DNA from 2 places in the Blautia sp. HCP3S3_H10_2 genome. Region 2 is predicted to be linked to the other one. Evidence: riboswitches for the same ligand, from Rfam matches in the RefSeq annotation. Region 2 holds a riboswitch; the other holds the start of a gene.
What was found. A riboswitch is a leader RNA that binds a small molecule or an ion and turns the genes downstream of it on or off. The one in region 2 is predicted to bind cobalamin.
Positions count from the first base shown of each region.

Region 1: it holds a riboswitch for cobalamin, as region 2 does, so the genes downstream of both, ACTQWB_RS13240 (cysteine-rich small domain-containing protein) here and ACTQWB_RS03225 (ABC transporter substrate-binding protein) in region 2, are expected to answer to the same signal.

Region 1 is NZ_JBQKCL010000012.1:20,042-27,967, reverse strand. It holds gene ACTQWB_RS13280 (zinc-binding dehydrogenase) at 1-75, opposite strand, end outside; gene ACTQWB_RS13275 (aldehyde dehydrogenase family protein) at 93-1,481, opposite strand; gene ACTQWB_RS13270 (class II aldolase/adducin family protein) at 1,548-2,411, opposite strand; gene ACTQWB_RS13265 (EutP/PduV family microcompartment system protein) at 2,604-3,083, opposite strand; gene ACTQWB_RS13260 (BMC domain-containing protein) at 3,090-3,449, opposite strand; gene ACTQWB_RS13255 (phosphatase) at 3,754-4,467, shown strand; partial or broken gene ACTQWB_RS13250 (DUF6783 domain-containing protein) at 4,421-4,558, opposite strand; partial or broken gene ACTQWB_RS13245 (DUF6783 domain-containing protein) at 4,496-4,639, shown strand; gene ACTQWB_RS13240 (cysteine-rich small domain-containing protein) at 4,674-4,961, opposite strand; cobalamin riboswitch at 5,292-5,479, opposite strand; gene ACTQWB_RS13235 (GDSL-type esterase/lipase family protein) at 5,618-6,658, opposite strand; gene ACTQWB_RS13230 (C40 family peptidase) at 6,848-7,926, opposite strand, start outside.
Region 2 is NZ_JBQKCL010000002.1:285,309-293,234, forward strand. It holds gene cobA (uroporphyrinogen-III C-methyltransferase) at 1-580, opposite strand, end outside; partial or broken gene hemC (hydroxymethylbilane synthase) at 644-1,519, opposite strand; gene ACTQWB_RS03200 (precorrin-2 dehydrogenase/sirohydrochlorin ferrochelatase family protein) at 1,500-1,985, opposite strand; gene hemA (glutamyl-tRNA reductase) at 1,975-3,204, opposite strand; gene ACTQWB_RS03210 (CGGC domain-containing protein) at 3,433-3,786, opposite strand; gene ACTQWB_RS03215 (ABC transporter ATP-binding protein) at 3,860-4,615, opposite strand; gene ACTQWB_RS03220 (FecCD family ABC transporter permease) at 4,612-5,679, opposite strand; gene ACTQWB_RS03225 (ABC transporter substrate-binding protein) at 5,718-6,815, opposite strand; cobalamin riboswitch at 6,919-7,129, opposite strand; gene ACTQWB_RS03230 (sirohydrochlorin cobaltochelatase) at 7,251-7,926, opposite strand, start outside.

The DNA of each region.
Region 1 (7,926 bases), on a different contig from region 2:
TGCCGGAGCAGTTCCTGCCATTCCTGCAAGAACCTGTTTTACGATTTCTTCGATATTTACGTTATTCATATCCATTTTTTATGTTCCTCCTGTCAGCGAATGCAAAGGCTGTCTGCCATTACGCAACGTCTTCTCTTTGTGAATGTGCTTGCGCTTGTAAGTCCCTCACCAGTACGGCTGGCAATGGTGAATGTGCAGTAGCCTTCTCCACCAAATCCCAGAGCCGCATAAGATGGTGCGTTCTTAACAAGGATTGCGGTGTCGATTGCTTTCGCATATTTGGTGATATTGTCAATGTTCTTGGAATGAATGTGTGCAGAGTGGCGGTTGCCATGTTCAAGCCATACAGCCTGCTCTACTGCATCATCAAAATCTTTCGCTCTTACCATACCAAGAATTGGCATCATAAGCTCTGTAGCGATAAGTGGATGTTCCTTCGGGCCTTCGAATACGATGCAGCGGATATTTGCAGGAGCATTAACTCCGATCATGGAAAGTAATGTTCTTGCATCACGTCCAACACATTTACGATTCAGCTTGCCGCCAGCAAGAACAGTCTCAACAAGCTTGTCCTGTTCTTCTTTGGAAGCCAGATAGCAGTCATTCTCACTTACCAGATAATGCATAAGCTCATCTGCGATAGAAGCAACTGCAACGATTTCCTTCTCTGCAATACAAGGAAGGTTGTTATCGAATGTACATCCATTTACAATATCCTGTGCAGCTTTTCTAATATCAGCTGTCTCATCTACAACTGCCGGTGGATTACCTGCGCCAGCACCGATTCCACGTTTTCCAGAGGAAAGAACTGCTGTAACAACGCCAGGGCCGCCTGTTGCTGCGATAAGCGGGATATCTTTATGTTTCATCATGATATTGCTTGTCTCTAATGTAGGTTTCTCTACTGTAACTGCGATATTGTCCGGACCGCCAGCTTCCAGGGAAGCTTCGTTCAGAAGGTTGATCGCATAAATAGAGGTCTTGATTGCTGCCGGATGCGGGTTGAATACAACTGTATTTCCACCAGCCAGCATACCGATTGTATTACACAGAATGGTCTCACTTGGGTTGGTACACGGAGTAATCGCTCCGATCACACCAAACGGTCCCATCTCGATCAGAGTCAGTCCTCTGTCGCCAGACCATGCGGTAGTGCTGAGATCTTCTGTACCTGGGGTCTTATCTGCTACCAGATGATGTTTCAGGATCTTATCTCCTACATTTCCCATTCCGGTCTCATCAACACCCATACGTGCAAGGATTTCTGCATTTTCTTTAGTCTTTCTACGAATGCAGGTAATAATTTTTTCTCTCTGGTCCAAGGACATTTTCCGAACGATCTTCTGGGATGCCTTTGCAGCCTCGATAGCTTCGTTCATATCTTTGAAAATTCCATGTTTACCGGCCGGAGCGTCTGCAATCTGCATTTTTGCCATTACTTCCTGTACAATATCCTGTACCATGCTCTCGCTGATTGGCATGAGATTGTTCCTCCTTTAAGGTCACCTGCAGCTGTCCTGATTACAGCTACAGGTATTTATTCTATATTATTTCAGTCCTAACTGAGCCATAACCTGTTTGGTGATCTTAGCTACTAACTCTGCGTCTGCATTAGCAGTGTCAGCTGCAGGAGCATCACTTCCACCTACGAAATCATACTGATATCCTGGGAACTGTTTGTAGTCCTCGTTGTGGCATGCGCCGCCGCAGTTGTGGCAGTTCAGGCCGTCTTTGTTCTGACAGAGGTTTGCAGGATGTTTTCCAGGCATACCGAATTTACGACGGATCTCATAAAGTTTCTTAATGTTCTCTTTATCGAATTCCTTCGGGCCGCCGAGAAGCTTGCTCTGATACAGAAGCTGTGCATAGAACTCTACAGATTCCATCTTCATGTATGCAGCGTTCAGATCTGTGCTCCATGTAAGAGCTCCGTGGTTCTCAAGAAGAACAGCATCGAAATATGGAAGATATTTCTCAAGGTTATCCGGAATCTCCATTGTAGAAGGTGTACCGTACTCAGCGATCGGAACGCATCCAAGAGCGATAACTGCCTCTGGCATGATCGGCTGTGTAAGCGGGATACCTGCGATAGCGAAGGAAGTTGCATAAATCGGATGAGCATGTACAACAGATCCTACATCAGGTCTCTTCTCATATACTCTCATATGCATCTTGATCTCAGATGATGGTTTGAATCCCGGGTTAGCCTGAAGAACATTTCCCTTAGCATCTACTTTACAGATGAACTCTGGAGTCATGAAGCCTTTGGATACACCAGTAGGTGTGCAAAGGAACTCGTTGTCATTAAGCTTTACAGAGATGTTACCATCATTTGCAGCAACCATGTTACGGTTATAGATTCTTCTTCCGATGTCGCAAATCTGTTTTTTGATTTCGTATTCGTTTACCATGCTTTTTTCCTCCTTAAGCACATTCAGGTACGGCGGATTATGTAATTTATAGTACCGCACCGGGTAACTTATCATGGCTGGACATAGCTAGCCTGTTACTTTTTTGGTTATGTTGTAAGTTTACACCATTCCACATCATAAGTCAAGGTTTTTCCGTTGTTTTGTGTTGTTTTGTGTGGAATTTTCAGAGAGTTAATATGTTGTTTTTCGTGGTTTTCCATCTTCTTCCCAGGGCATTACATCCCCTTCTTCTCTGAGATACTCCAGGATTTCCGGAACTCCTTCCTGCAATTTAGAATCCACATAAAAAATCTTCCTGCACCCGGCAAGCTGCAGCCAGGAAGCAGCCAGTTTCACATTTGCGCCAGGATTATGAATCTTAGTGACAATTCCAATCACCTCACGATTCGCCATGCAGGTAATACAGGGTGGAAAAAGGCAATACGGCTCTATAGCAGAAACCAGCAGTCCTACCACATCGGATTCATATGTATACAACGCCAGGGCGTGCCCCAGCCCCTTGGTCTGGGCATACTCTCCTGGCGTATCCACGATCACATCAAAATTATTCACATATTGGGTTTTATGATAATGTATTTTTTCTCCGCGAAGTGCCTGGGTCAGGGTTGTCTTCCCAGCCTCACTGCGGCCGATCAGAACCAGTTTCTTCATATTTTATCAGGTCCTTGTAATAGGGCATAAAGTAAAGCCCAGTTTATTTCCTACATAGTCCAGGATTGCGCTGGTAGAAGCCTCCACCTCAGAAACCGTACCTGTGATAATCAGGCTGCCGCTGAAACGGTCTACAAATCCAAGTTCGATCCCCGAAGACTTCATCGCAATATCTGCCATAATGATAGCAGTCTCTGCAGGACTAACCGTCATAATGCCAATTGCTGCTCTTGAATAGTCCAGGGATGGATCCAGCCCAAGTTTGGTATAAAGAATCTTATCCGGATTCGCAATGATATGCGCCAGGGAAATCTGCTTGCCAGGCACAAGTTCCTGTACGATACGCTGTTTCATTTCCGGAGACATATTATCTGTATATCCTATTTTTTCCTCCTGTCAAAAGCTTTCAGAATTTCTTTTTCTATATATACGATTATAACGTTCTCTTTCGAAAGTGTCAACAAAATGCAACATATATTCCCCCGTTTTGTGTGGTTTTTCCTGTGTTTTAATGTTGTTTTTATTTGTTTTCTTTCGTTTTTATAAATTTACAGTTGACAGTCATTTGCTGCTCTGTCATACTAAAATCAATAATATCTCTGCGCATATGCAGAGATAAACGCTACTACTCCAGGCATGTACATTGCCTGCTATAACAGGAGATGATTTTATGTATCTTTCCGATATACACACTCATTCCATTGCCAGCGGTCACGGTACAGTCTGTACCATCAGTGACATGGCAAAAGCCGCTGCCCGGAAGAATCTGAAGCTGCTGGGAATCACCGATCATGGGCCGGCAACTCTTGCAGCCGGTACCTCATCTTATTTCCGCAGCCTGACTTATTCCCCGAAGAAGCGCTTCGGAGTGGAATTATTATATGGAATCGAACTGAACATTCTTGATATTAATGGAACGGTAGATCTAAACCAGGAACTGCTTGATAAATTAGACTATGCCATTGCCAGCATGCATTATCAGAATTTCCGTCCCCTGACCTGTGAGGGAAATACCACAGCTTTTCTTAATGTAATGAAAAATCCTGTAGTAAAAATTCTTGGACACATTGACAATACCCAGTATGACTTAGATTATGAAACAATCATAAAAGCTACCAGTGACAATGGAGTTATCCTGGAAATCAACGAAGCCTCCCTTGCGCCATATGGATACCGGGGTGATACCCGTGCTAACTGCGCACAAATTCTGAAATACTGTCGCAAATACCTGGTTCCTATCGTGTTATCCAGTGACAGTCACGGCGTGGGACACATCGGTGATTTTACTTATGCAGCTGATTTTGTTCACGAAGCAATGTTTCCGGAAAGCCTGATTCTCAATAATCAGATTCCGAAATTGAAAATGATGTTAAGCATACGCTAGAGTATGTTTGAAAAAGGCTTTCTGCAAGATGTGCGTCACAATTTGTGGGAGATTTTGTCTGATTGAGGGAAGCGTAGCGGGCTACGCTGACTGAAAGAGGGCAAAATATACCGCAAAGTGGGGCGTGCAGATTGCAGGAATGATTTTTCAAACAGGCTCTAGAGTGTGTTAAAAAAGGCTTTCTGCAAGATGCACACTCTGGTGCACTACTCTTCTCTTACTTTTTTCATAAGGTCTGCCAGCTCCTGATATTTGCCGGTCACATAGCCATAATTTTTCCGTTTGTGAGGGAGCTGGCAATTGGTGCAGTCTTTAAAACCTTTTTCATTGTAGCGGAAATTTCCACCGCACTTATCTCCCAATGCATAAAGCGGGCAATAACAGAAAAGGCAGTTAAAATCTTCCGAATCCGCCCCTTTATGGCAGGGGAAAAACTCACATTTCTTATGACTGAAATAAGAATACTCTTTATCTTCCCAATATTTTTTTTCCATAATTTTCTTCTCCTTCTATCGGGTTCCAACATTTTGCCGGAACCCAAGCTTATAAAAAGGTAAAAAAATAACCGCTTACGCGGTCTCACATTCTCATAATATTTCAAATCATCACTTCTAAGAGGGAGCGATGCTACTCCGGGGTAGAATATGATCCGTTCATATATACGCGGAGGGAACGGTTTCATCCGAAGTAGTATCGCCTGCCATTTAATCTGTATAATTCTTCTGAACAGGCGATATTCCATAAAAAATGTCCACTCATAAAAGCGGACAACATCTCAGGGCTGCGGATTCCCTAAAACTGGTTGTTACACTTTCATCGGAAGTTTAACCTCGCCATACCAAGCAGGTTTCCTGGCTCCAGGATCATCGCTTCATCTCCCCTTCTCATGCAGCTGCACAATGGACTCTGAGACTCGCTCCTCTGTTACAGTGACCGGATCACTCAGGTTTCTCACCTGATTCCCTCTTTCTGCCAGCTCATAGCTGTCAGCACTTAATATGTTCAATATGGAATTATACTGACATCATAGTACCACCGGTCACTGCTTCTGTCAACCCTTCACAGGAAATTTTTGTTATTTTTTTATCACGATTCAATCACAAATTTAAATTCCACCCTCTAAGCAAAATTTAGTCTTACAAATTGAAATTCACTTTTGTATTTCTGTAATTTCTCTTATTTTAGAGATCAGCACATTTGCGGTCTTTTCATGTGATTTATGTCCCGGATGCTGTCTCGATCCGAATTCACCAGCAAAAGTATCCGGAAGTTTTACAAATTCCACTTTCTCATCCTTTGATTTTTCTTTATAGTTCCGGACTGCTTCTTCCAATACAGGCAAGATTACATCTCCAAGCATTCCGTAGCACCATATAATATAGCTTTTGGGGTTACAGGCTCTTATTTTTTTCAAAAACTCCTCTGCTGCACGTTCCACTTTTTCCAGATTCTTCGCGCCCATACCATCATTGGTTCCCAGATTTACAATAATTACATCTGGCTGGAATTTCTGAAAATCCCATTTTTCAAAGGCTCCCAGATGCTCATTTTGTGTTCCGTTTAGAAGGCCGCACACTTGATCATAATATAAGGGAATCGCCTGCTGTTCATTGCCTTCCCAGGAACAGAAAATACCCCAGCCGCTCTGGCTTATGCAGTTATACACAGCGCCAAGTTCTTTTGCCACCATATAAGCATAATTATCCACAGCATTAAAGCAAAATGAATTCCAGGTCATCTCAGACCCGGCACCACTGCCGCCTTCCCCAGAAGTAATACTGTCTCCGATCACTTCTATCTTTAACCTTGGTTCTTCAAGGGGATAAAAATCACCATCCGTTTCTATTTCTAATACCTGAAGCAATGTTTTTTCATCTGTGGGAAATGCCGGTGTATCACGAAGCAGTTTTACATTTCTAACCTTATCACCTTCCATATTGCGGAAAAGGCAGATCCGCTGCTCCCCTTTATTTAGCATAAGGCGCTGACTTATGGCGCCATCCACGATAATGTCCACCCAGGGCTCAAATATTTCGTAATCAGAATATACTTTGACCCATATTTCTGTTGCCCTCACATTCATTTCAATTCCAGATGCATTCCAGAATAAAGTGACCGGTTCCAGACTTCCATTTGTCCTGCCAAGTACTCTTAAGTATGGAACCTCTTTCATCAGATATTTTTTCAGCATGTTTTCTCCTTCCTGTACCATCCTAGAAAATCTTCTTTTTATTACTATACGACTTTTTCTTTGGTATTTCCATAGGGTGTATATCACAATCTGTGTAAAGCCTTTTTAACGTCCCGAAACTTTACATCGTATTTTACAAAAAGCCCTCCCGGATCAATCCGGAAGGGCCCATATTTTCAATTATTCAGACTACACAAGACGTCTTACAGAAGTAATGGTTCTGTATGCAGCATTATCACTGATCTTGATTCCGTCTCTGGAATTAGATGCATGTACAATCTGTCCATTTCCCATATAAATTGCAACGTGTCCACCATAACAAATCAGATCACCTGGCTGAGCATCCGCATAAGATACTTCATATCCGGCGTTCTGCTGCTCATAGGAAGTTCTCGGAAGACTTACGCCAAAGTTTGCATATACGCTCTGTACAAAGCCGGAACAGTCAGCACCATTGGTAAGGCTTGTTCCGCCCCACACATATGGATTACCAACAAACTGTGTGGCATAATCTACTACAGAAGAACCTGATCCAGAATAGCTGCTGGAACTACTAGATGAGCTTGAAGAAGTCTCTGAGGAATCATAGTCTACAGTATTCTCTGTATCGATCACATTGCCATACTCATCATATTCATAATCGGAAGAACCATCAGAAGAGCTATCACCAGAACCGCTTATAACATTTCCATCCTCGTCATATTCAACATTCTCTGATGAATCATCATATTCTCCGTTCTCTTCCGCCTCCTGTGCTGCAGCTGCTGCGGCAGCCTCTACCTCAGCCTGGCGTCTTGCCTCTTCTTCAGCTGCGATACGTTCTGCTTCAAGCTGCTCAATCTCAGCCTGCTGCTCTGCCAGAAGATTTGCATACTCGGTAGCCTGCTGCTGTGCATATGCGATCTCATTCTCACAATCAGCGCTATTTGCACGGGTCACATCCAGCTGATACTGAAGATTGGACTGCTGTGCTTCGTACTCTTCTTTCATAGTCTCGAAATCAGCCTTCTCCTGCTCATACTGGCTCTCCAGCTTCTGAACCTCTTCAATTGTTCTTGCATATTTCTGAAGGCTCTCTCTGTCCTGCTCATACATCTGCTGTGTATACTCTGCTCTGGTAAGAAGGTCTGCAAGGTTATCCGCATTAAGCATCATCTGGAACCATGCATTGTTCCCACCTTTTTCGTAAAGGTACTGGATACGCTTCTTCATGGCACTGTACTGTTTATCTTTCGCATTCTGTGCCTTCGTCAGGTCGCCTTTTGTTT
Region 2 (7,926 bases):
CTGCCGGCATATCCGGATCCATACCAGCCTTCATAAGACCATTACAGATATCCTCCATGGCTGTGATTCCCATAAGGAAAACAAGAGTTCCTTTTGTATGTACCAGTGCCTGGAAATCAATGTCATATTCCATTCCCTGACGCTTATGTCCGGTAATAATGTGCACCGAAGAGCAGAAATCCCTGTGTGTTACTGGAATTCCATTGTAAGCAGGCACAGATATAGGAGAAGTCACTCCTGGAACCACCTCATAGGGAACCCCTTCTTTAGTGAGAAGCTCCAGTTCTTCACCGCCTCTTCCGAACAGGAAAGGATCGCCGCCTTTTAAGCGTACTACCCGGTTGCCTTTTTTTGCCTCATCTGCCAGTACCTGATTGATCATCTCCTGGGACATGGTGTGGTGTCCGGCACGTTTTCCAACATTGATCAGTTTCGCAGAAGCCGGGATCCGGGTCAGGATTCCCTGGCCTACCAGGCTGTCATAAACAACCACATCTGCCTGGTCTAAGACCTGGGCACCCTTCATGGTAAAAAGTCCTACATCTCCAGGGCCGGCTCCCACCAGCCAGACTTTTCCCATTTCTTTTTTGTTATCCTCCTGTAAGCTGGACTCTTTGTATTCTACTTTACAGCGCTGCTGCAGCTCCTTTGCCAGAGAAATTCCCAATTCTGCTGCCTGGGAAGGACTTCCTGCTTTGCAGCCTTTCAGATAATGCCCCGTCTCTTCTTCATAATAAAGGCCGGTAAGTTTCAACTGACCGTCTTTTATTTCTCCATAGGCCGCTACCGGAGAAGTGCAGCCTCCATTCAGGTAGCTTACAAAAGCTCTCTCTGCTGTGGCAGCCTGATGCGCCTCAGGATCATCATATCCATTCAGATAATCATAATCCTGCCCTTTGATTCCCTGAACCGCCAGAATCCCCTGGCCTGCTGCCGGAATCATTTCCTCTGTATCAAAATACCTGCTGATCCTCTTTTCAAGTCCCAGACGCTTCAGACCTGCGGCAGCAAGAACCAGTGCGGAATATTCTCCGTTGTCCAGCTTTTCCAGCCTTGTCTGAAGATTTCCACGGATGCTTTTCACCTTCATATCCGGAAAAATCTCTTTTAACTGCAGCTTTCTGCGAAGGCTGGAGCAACCAATAGGCTTAGATGTGTCCAAGGTATCACAGCCTCTTGGAAGAACCAGCACATCCCTTACATCTTCTCTTTTGGAAAAAGCAAGTATCGGCAGCGTCTCTGGAATTTCCATTGGCATATCCTTCAGGCTATGGACGGACAGCTGACTTCTGCCTTCCAGAAGAGCACGGTCCAGTTCCTTTACAAACAGGCCCTTTCCACCGATTTTATCCAGAGTCCGGTCCAGAATTTTATCCCCTGTGGTCTTCATGGTGAGAATTTCCACATCCATTTCCGGATGGTTACAGACAATAAAATTCTTCACCATCTGGCTTTGCAGGACAGCAAGCTTGCTTTCCCGGCTTCCGATCACAACTTTCTTATTCATAACTATCCTCATCTTTTTCCAGTTCTTCCAGAAGTGCCTGCATTTTTTCTCTTACCGCCTTCGCCTTCTTATGGTTGACCCCGCTGGCCGTAATTCCCACCACAATGTCATCTTTCAGGCAGATTCCAGGGAAATAAAAGTCACATAAACTCTTATCACTTGCAACATTTACATAAATCCCCTCTTCTTTGCAGATCCGGTAGATTTCTTCATTTAACTCTCTATTATTGGTAACAGCAAGCACCATATATGCCATGGAAAAATCTGATTTTTTCACAGGGCGGGGCTGGATCTGAATTTTACCCAGCTTGCCCAGTTCCCACAGATCTGCTGTCATTTTCGGTGCAATTACTGTAATATTCCTGGTAAATAATAATAATGCCTTTACTCTTCTTGTGGCAATGGATCCCCCACCCACTACCACAATATTTTTATCAGATAAGTCCACATACAGTGGAAAATAACGTTTATTTTTCATATGTTTTCTCCAGTCCTGCTACACATTCCACAAATGCCTGCTCATTCATGCTGTCCCTTAATCCAAACAGCATTTTGTTTACAACCTTCTCCATTGCAAGATCCACTGCACTTATCAGCTGCTCTTTTTCCTGTTCTTCCATATGAGCATTTTTCAGTGGTTTCCTGATTCTTAAATTAAAATCATTTACCGCTTTTTCTTTGATTTCCTGTATACGCGGAATCAGATCCTTGCCTTCCAGCCATTTAAAAAATTCTTCCATCTGCTCCCGGACGATTTTTCCTGCTGCTTCCAGATTTTCCTGAAGTTCGGCAGGCTTTTCCTCTGTTTTGAAGCTATCCATATCAAACAGAGTAACACCTTCGAATCTTCCTACCTCCGGCTCAATGTCCCTTGGTACAGCCAGGTCAATAAGAACAATGCTTTTTTCCAGTTCCAGATCTTCAAAAAGTTCTTCACGTAATGTGAAATTGGGACTTGCGGTAGCACTTACCACCAGATCGCATTTGGGCAAATACTCCATTCTCTCCCCATAATTGATTCTTTTACATCCAAATGGAATACTTACCATACCGCTCCGGTACTGGCGCACCGTTACCGTCACATCCGCACCGGCTTCCATCAACGTCTGCGCTGCCACTTTTCCCATCTCACCGTTTCCAATCACCATACAGACTTTACCATTCACAGAATATCCCTGTTTCTCCAGCATTTGTATGGCCTGATGGATCACAGAAGGATTCCCGTGGGAAAATGGGACTTCTGTTTTTATTTTTTTGCCTGCCGTCACAGCCATCCGAAAAAGCACTTCAAGGGCTCCATCTGTGGTGAAATGCTCTCTGGCAATGCCAAGGGCATCTTTTACCTGGGTCAGGATCTGGTCTTCGCCCAGAATCTGGGATTTCAGTCCCGAGGCAAGATAAAATAAATGCTCTGCGGCATCATGCCCTTCCCGTTTTATAAAATATTTCTCATATTCCCTGTTATGTATCTTTTTTATATTACAAAGCTCTTCATACAAAGAAATCTCTGCTTCTTCCTCCACACTTGCCCAGACCTCCAGGCGGTTGCATGTGGAAAGGATAATGCAGCCGTTTATTCCAGGCTGTTCTTTTATTTTCTCCATTGCCTCCCCTGCATTCTTTTTGGTAAATGCAAATAAGGCCCTTATATCTATGGGAGCCATACTATGGTCGATTCCAATCATGGAAATACTCATCTTATGTAAATCTCCTTAATACTTTCTTACTACAGCGTTTTATATTTCTATCATTTTTCCGCCAACGCTAATTTTACTAACTCATCTGGATATTGTCAATAAAACCACAAAACAAAAACTTCCAGGCAGATTTTAATGTCACGAAGTAAACAACAGCTTTTGCTTTCCCGTTTATCTGTCCGGAAGTTTTTCTTCTTTTCGTATCTTTTCGTATCTTTTCGTATCTTTTTATTCCCTATGTGTACCTCTTACTACCTGAATGCCCCTGTCTTCTATCATTTTACAGATTTTAGTCATCCTGGGGCACTCTTTTTTTTCATCTGTCAGACGGCACACTCCGACATGCATAATGTCAATATTCTCACTGACCAGCCTGTCCATTTTTTCTAAAATCCCCTTATCCTCATCTGGTTCTGTGGGATTCATGCTTTTGCATCCATTGCATGTCATCATAGCTGCCAAGGCGGTATCCTTGGAATAATCCTTAAAAAAGGCATCCCGGTTCATAAATTCTTTCAGGCACCCCACCCTGGCACAGACATCATTGGAATGAAGGCAGGTCAGAATTCCAATCTTTGTCATTGTCTTTTCATCCTTTCCGGCTTAAAGCATCCTCTCAAAACAATCTTCTTTAGGTGCTTCTCGGACCGGTTATTTATAAAAATAAAATATGCATCTTTCCCTGGCTGTCATAAACAACTTCGGATTCCACTTTATAAATCCTCCGGATCAGTTCCGGGGTCAATACTTCTTTAGGTGTACCCTGTCCCTCCAGCACACCATCTTTCATAACATAAATTCTATCACAATAAGCAGCTGCAATATTCAGATCATGAATTGCAGAGATCACAGTAACATCCAGATTCTTCACCAGTTTCATTAACATGATCTGATGGGTGATGTCAAGATGATTGGTCGGTTCATCCAGGATCAGCGCAGGTGTCTGCTGGGCAAGAGCTCTCGCCAGGATAACACGCTGCTGCTCTCCACCTGACAAAGTAGAAAAGCTGCGGTCTGCGAACTTCTCCATCTGCACTGTTTTCAGTGCTTCCTCAACGATCCTGTAGTCATTTGCATTATCTCTTTCCAGCGTTTTTTTATGAGGGGCACGCCCCATCAGAACCACTTCTCTTACACTGAAATCAAAATTATAGTAATTATGCTGGGCCACTACTGCCATTTTTTTCGCAGAGCTTTTGGCATTCATAGAGTAAAGCTCCTCACCATCCAGATACACTGCCCCGGAATTTGCCTTTAACACCCGGTAAATACATTTCAGCAAAGTGGATTTTCCGCTTCCGTTGGGTCCAATGATTCCTACCAGCTCTTTATCCCTGGTTTCAATTGAGATTCCTTTTAGGATTTCCTTTGCCTGAAAACTGACGCGGATATCTTCTGTGGTTATTTTCATCCCTTTTTCCCTCCGAATCCATAAGATCTGCGGACCAGCAAATAGATAAAGCAAGGAGCACCTATGATGGATACCAGTACTCCGATGGGCATTTCTGAATTTTTCAGGATGACACGGCATGCTACATCACACCAGATCAGAAAGGAACCTCCAAGAAGTGCGCTAAGTGGAATCAGATGGCTGTGATCCGTTCCAAAAAGGATTCTCACCACATGTGGAATCACCAGTCCCACAAAACCGATCACACCGGCACAGTATACAGCAAATCCTACCATCACAGAAGACAGGACCAGATATGCAGTCCGAAATCTGTGCAGATCAGTTCCCAAGGTAATGGAGACTTCATCTCCAAGCAGCATCAGGTTCAGGTTTCTGTATTGCGTCCAGAAAAGCACTACACATATTAAGGTAACAGGAAGCATAACAGTTACTCTTGACCAGTTTGCACCTGCAAGGCTTCCCATTGTCCACTTCATAACTTCTGTAGCACCATTTTTATCATTTGTTATGTAGAGTACAAAGTTGGAAAAAGCAGAACATACCGCACTGATAGCCATTCCGGCAAGGATCAGCTTGGCAGATGTAGCTTTTCCACCCATATTGGCAATTGCTATAACAGCAAAGGAGGTGAGCATAGCTCCTATAAACGCACAGATTCCTACGGAATTTCCCCCAAGGAAACTACCAATTCCCAGCATGATCGCCAGAGTGGCTCCCAAAGAAGCACCGGAAGAAATACCAAGCACATAAGGATCTGCCAACGGATTCTGCACAATTGCCTGCATGACCACACCGCACACGGAAAGTGCCATTCCTACTGCAAGTGCCAGGAGAACTCTCGGAAGACGAATCAGCCATACAACATCATGAATGGCCCCCTCAGAATAGGAGGCCATACTTTTGATGTGGAATATTTTGTACAGGATCACACTGTATACATCCTTCAATGAAAGATCTGCATTTCCAAATGTAACAGCTGCCAGTATGGAAAAAATCAGAAATGCTATAAGTCCAATAAGGGCTGTGGCATATATCGAAGAACGAAAAATTTTATCTTTTTTCACTGTTTTTTCCTCAATCAATATCCGTTACCAGACAAAGTTTAGTCAATTGTAACGTCAGGATATAATCCCTTTGCAAATGTCTCTACTCCGTCCTGGGTACGTGTTGCACTTGCATACATTTCGCTGAGCATGATCGGGTATACACGGCCGTTCTTTACAGCGTCAAGGCTCTGAAGTGCCTCGTCATCCTGGATAACTGCCATCTGGCTTTCCAGAACGCTCTGTGGGTCATCACCAGCGTATGGCATGTATACAACAAAGATTACATCCGGGTTTGCAGCAATGATATCCTCTTTTCCAACAGCAGAGGCATCCGGATTTGCAAGAGTGGCGCCTAACTTGGTTACCATATCTCCGCCAAGGCTGATTGCGCCATAGTTTGTGATATCCTCACCCAGTGGCTCCAGAACCATTACGGTAGGCTTCTCTTCTACGTCTTTTGTAGCCTCAAGTGTATTGTCGATAACTGCTTTAATGTCATCTATGATTGCTTCCGCTTTATCCTGCACGTCGAAGATTTTACCAAGGTTCAGGATATCTGTATATTCGTTTTCCAGGGTTCTCTCACCGCCTGGACGGGTATTGGAGTTATAGTAGGTGTTGCAGCCTTTGTCGATCCAGTTGGTTACATTTCCAAGGTTCTTATCAGAAAACAGAGAACTCCAGGAAAGGATCATATCTGGCTCCAGCATAGTAACAGTTTCAAGAGATGGGGTAAATTCATCAAGATAATTTGTTTTAGAAAATGCTTCTTTGAGAGCATCCGGAACTTCATTATCAAGACCAGCTGTTGCTACAAGACGGTCCTCAAGACCAAGTGCAAGCATTGTCTCGATGCTACCCTGGTATACAGCGATAACCTTTTCCGGTGCTTTTTCATAGGTGGTTTCGATTTCGTTTCCATCGTAATCATAGGTTGTGATGGTCAAAGGATACTCTGTTCTGGTCTCTCCTTCAGAAGCTGCATCTGCGTTCTCCTCAGAAGCATCTGTGGTTTCCTCTGCAGGCTGATTGTCCTCCTTGATGGTCTCGGAGTCAGCACGCTCTGCTGCATAAACTGCAGGTGATACGGACATAGTCATAGCAGCTGCCATCATCATAGCCATGATTCTTGTGGTTAAAACTTTGTTTTTCATTTCTTTTCCTCTCTTTTCGTTTGTTTTCTGTAACCGAAAAGATGGGGCTTCAAAAAGCGTCACTGCTGGCAGTGACTTAAAAGGCACTTTTTACGGAAGCTCCTTCTCTTACCCTTGTCAAGCAGGTTTCCTGGCTCACAGGTCCCAGAGCCTTTTTCAAATAAACTCTAGCAGCATGGCTTTCCTTCTCACGCATATGCGCAATGGTTTCTTTAAGCCTGCCTTCCTGTATACAGTGGCCGCAACCGTTCAGGTCTTACACCTGATTCCCTCTCACAGCAGAATTGCTGTTCACTTAACTGGTATTCAATTACTTCAACAGTCTAGCATATCTCTTCTTTAAAAACAACAAAATAATTCGCTGATTAAATAAATTGTCAACTATTTATCAATTCTCATTTATTTCCGTGAGCAACGAACCAATCGTGTTTCTTATCATTTTGCTTTTTTTACATGCTCTACAAACAAATTTCGAATACTCTTGTATTCGCCAAGACCTTTCAAAACAGTTTCTACCTGATAGCCTTTTGCCCCAATGATATTTTTCCAGGAATCTTCTTCCTCTCCTGCCATGTCGTTCTTGGCATGGTCACCGGCAACGATCATAAATGGCGCGATCATTACTTTCTTTGGAGCAGATTTTTCCAACTTTTTCAAAACCTGTTCCATTCCCGGGTAAGCCTCCACGGTACCAACGATCACATTTTCATAACCCATGTCCTTGAATCTGTAATCTAAGGCTGCATAAACGGTATTTGCATAATGTTCCGTTCCATGCCCCATAAGTACCAGTGCTGTTTCCTCATCCTTTACCAGAAGTGCGTCTGTGATTGCTTTTACCACATATTCATTGTCCTCTTCTGTGGTAAGCAGCGGATCTCCGAATTTCACAGACTGGAAACGATCGGCATATGCCAGAACATCCGCTTTCATCAGATCATTCTCTACGCCATTCATGACATGGGTGGGCTGAACGATCACATCTGTGATTCCATCCTGTGCCATGTGATCCATAGCTTCTTTCACATTGTCATAATGAATGTGATCCCTTTTCTCAATTTTGGCCAGGATCATCTTGCTGGTCCAGGCACGGTAAATCCTGTGATCAGGA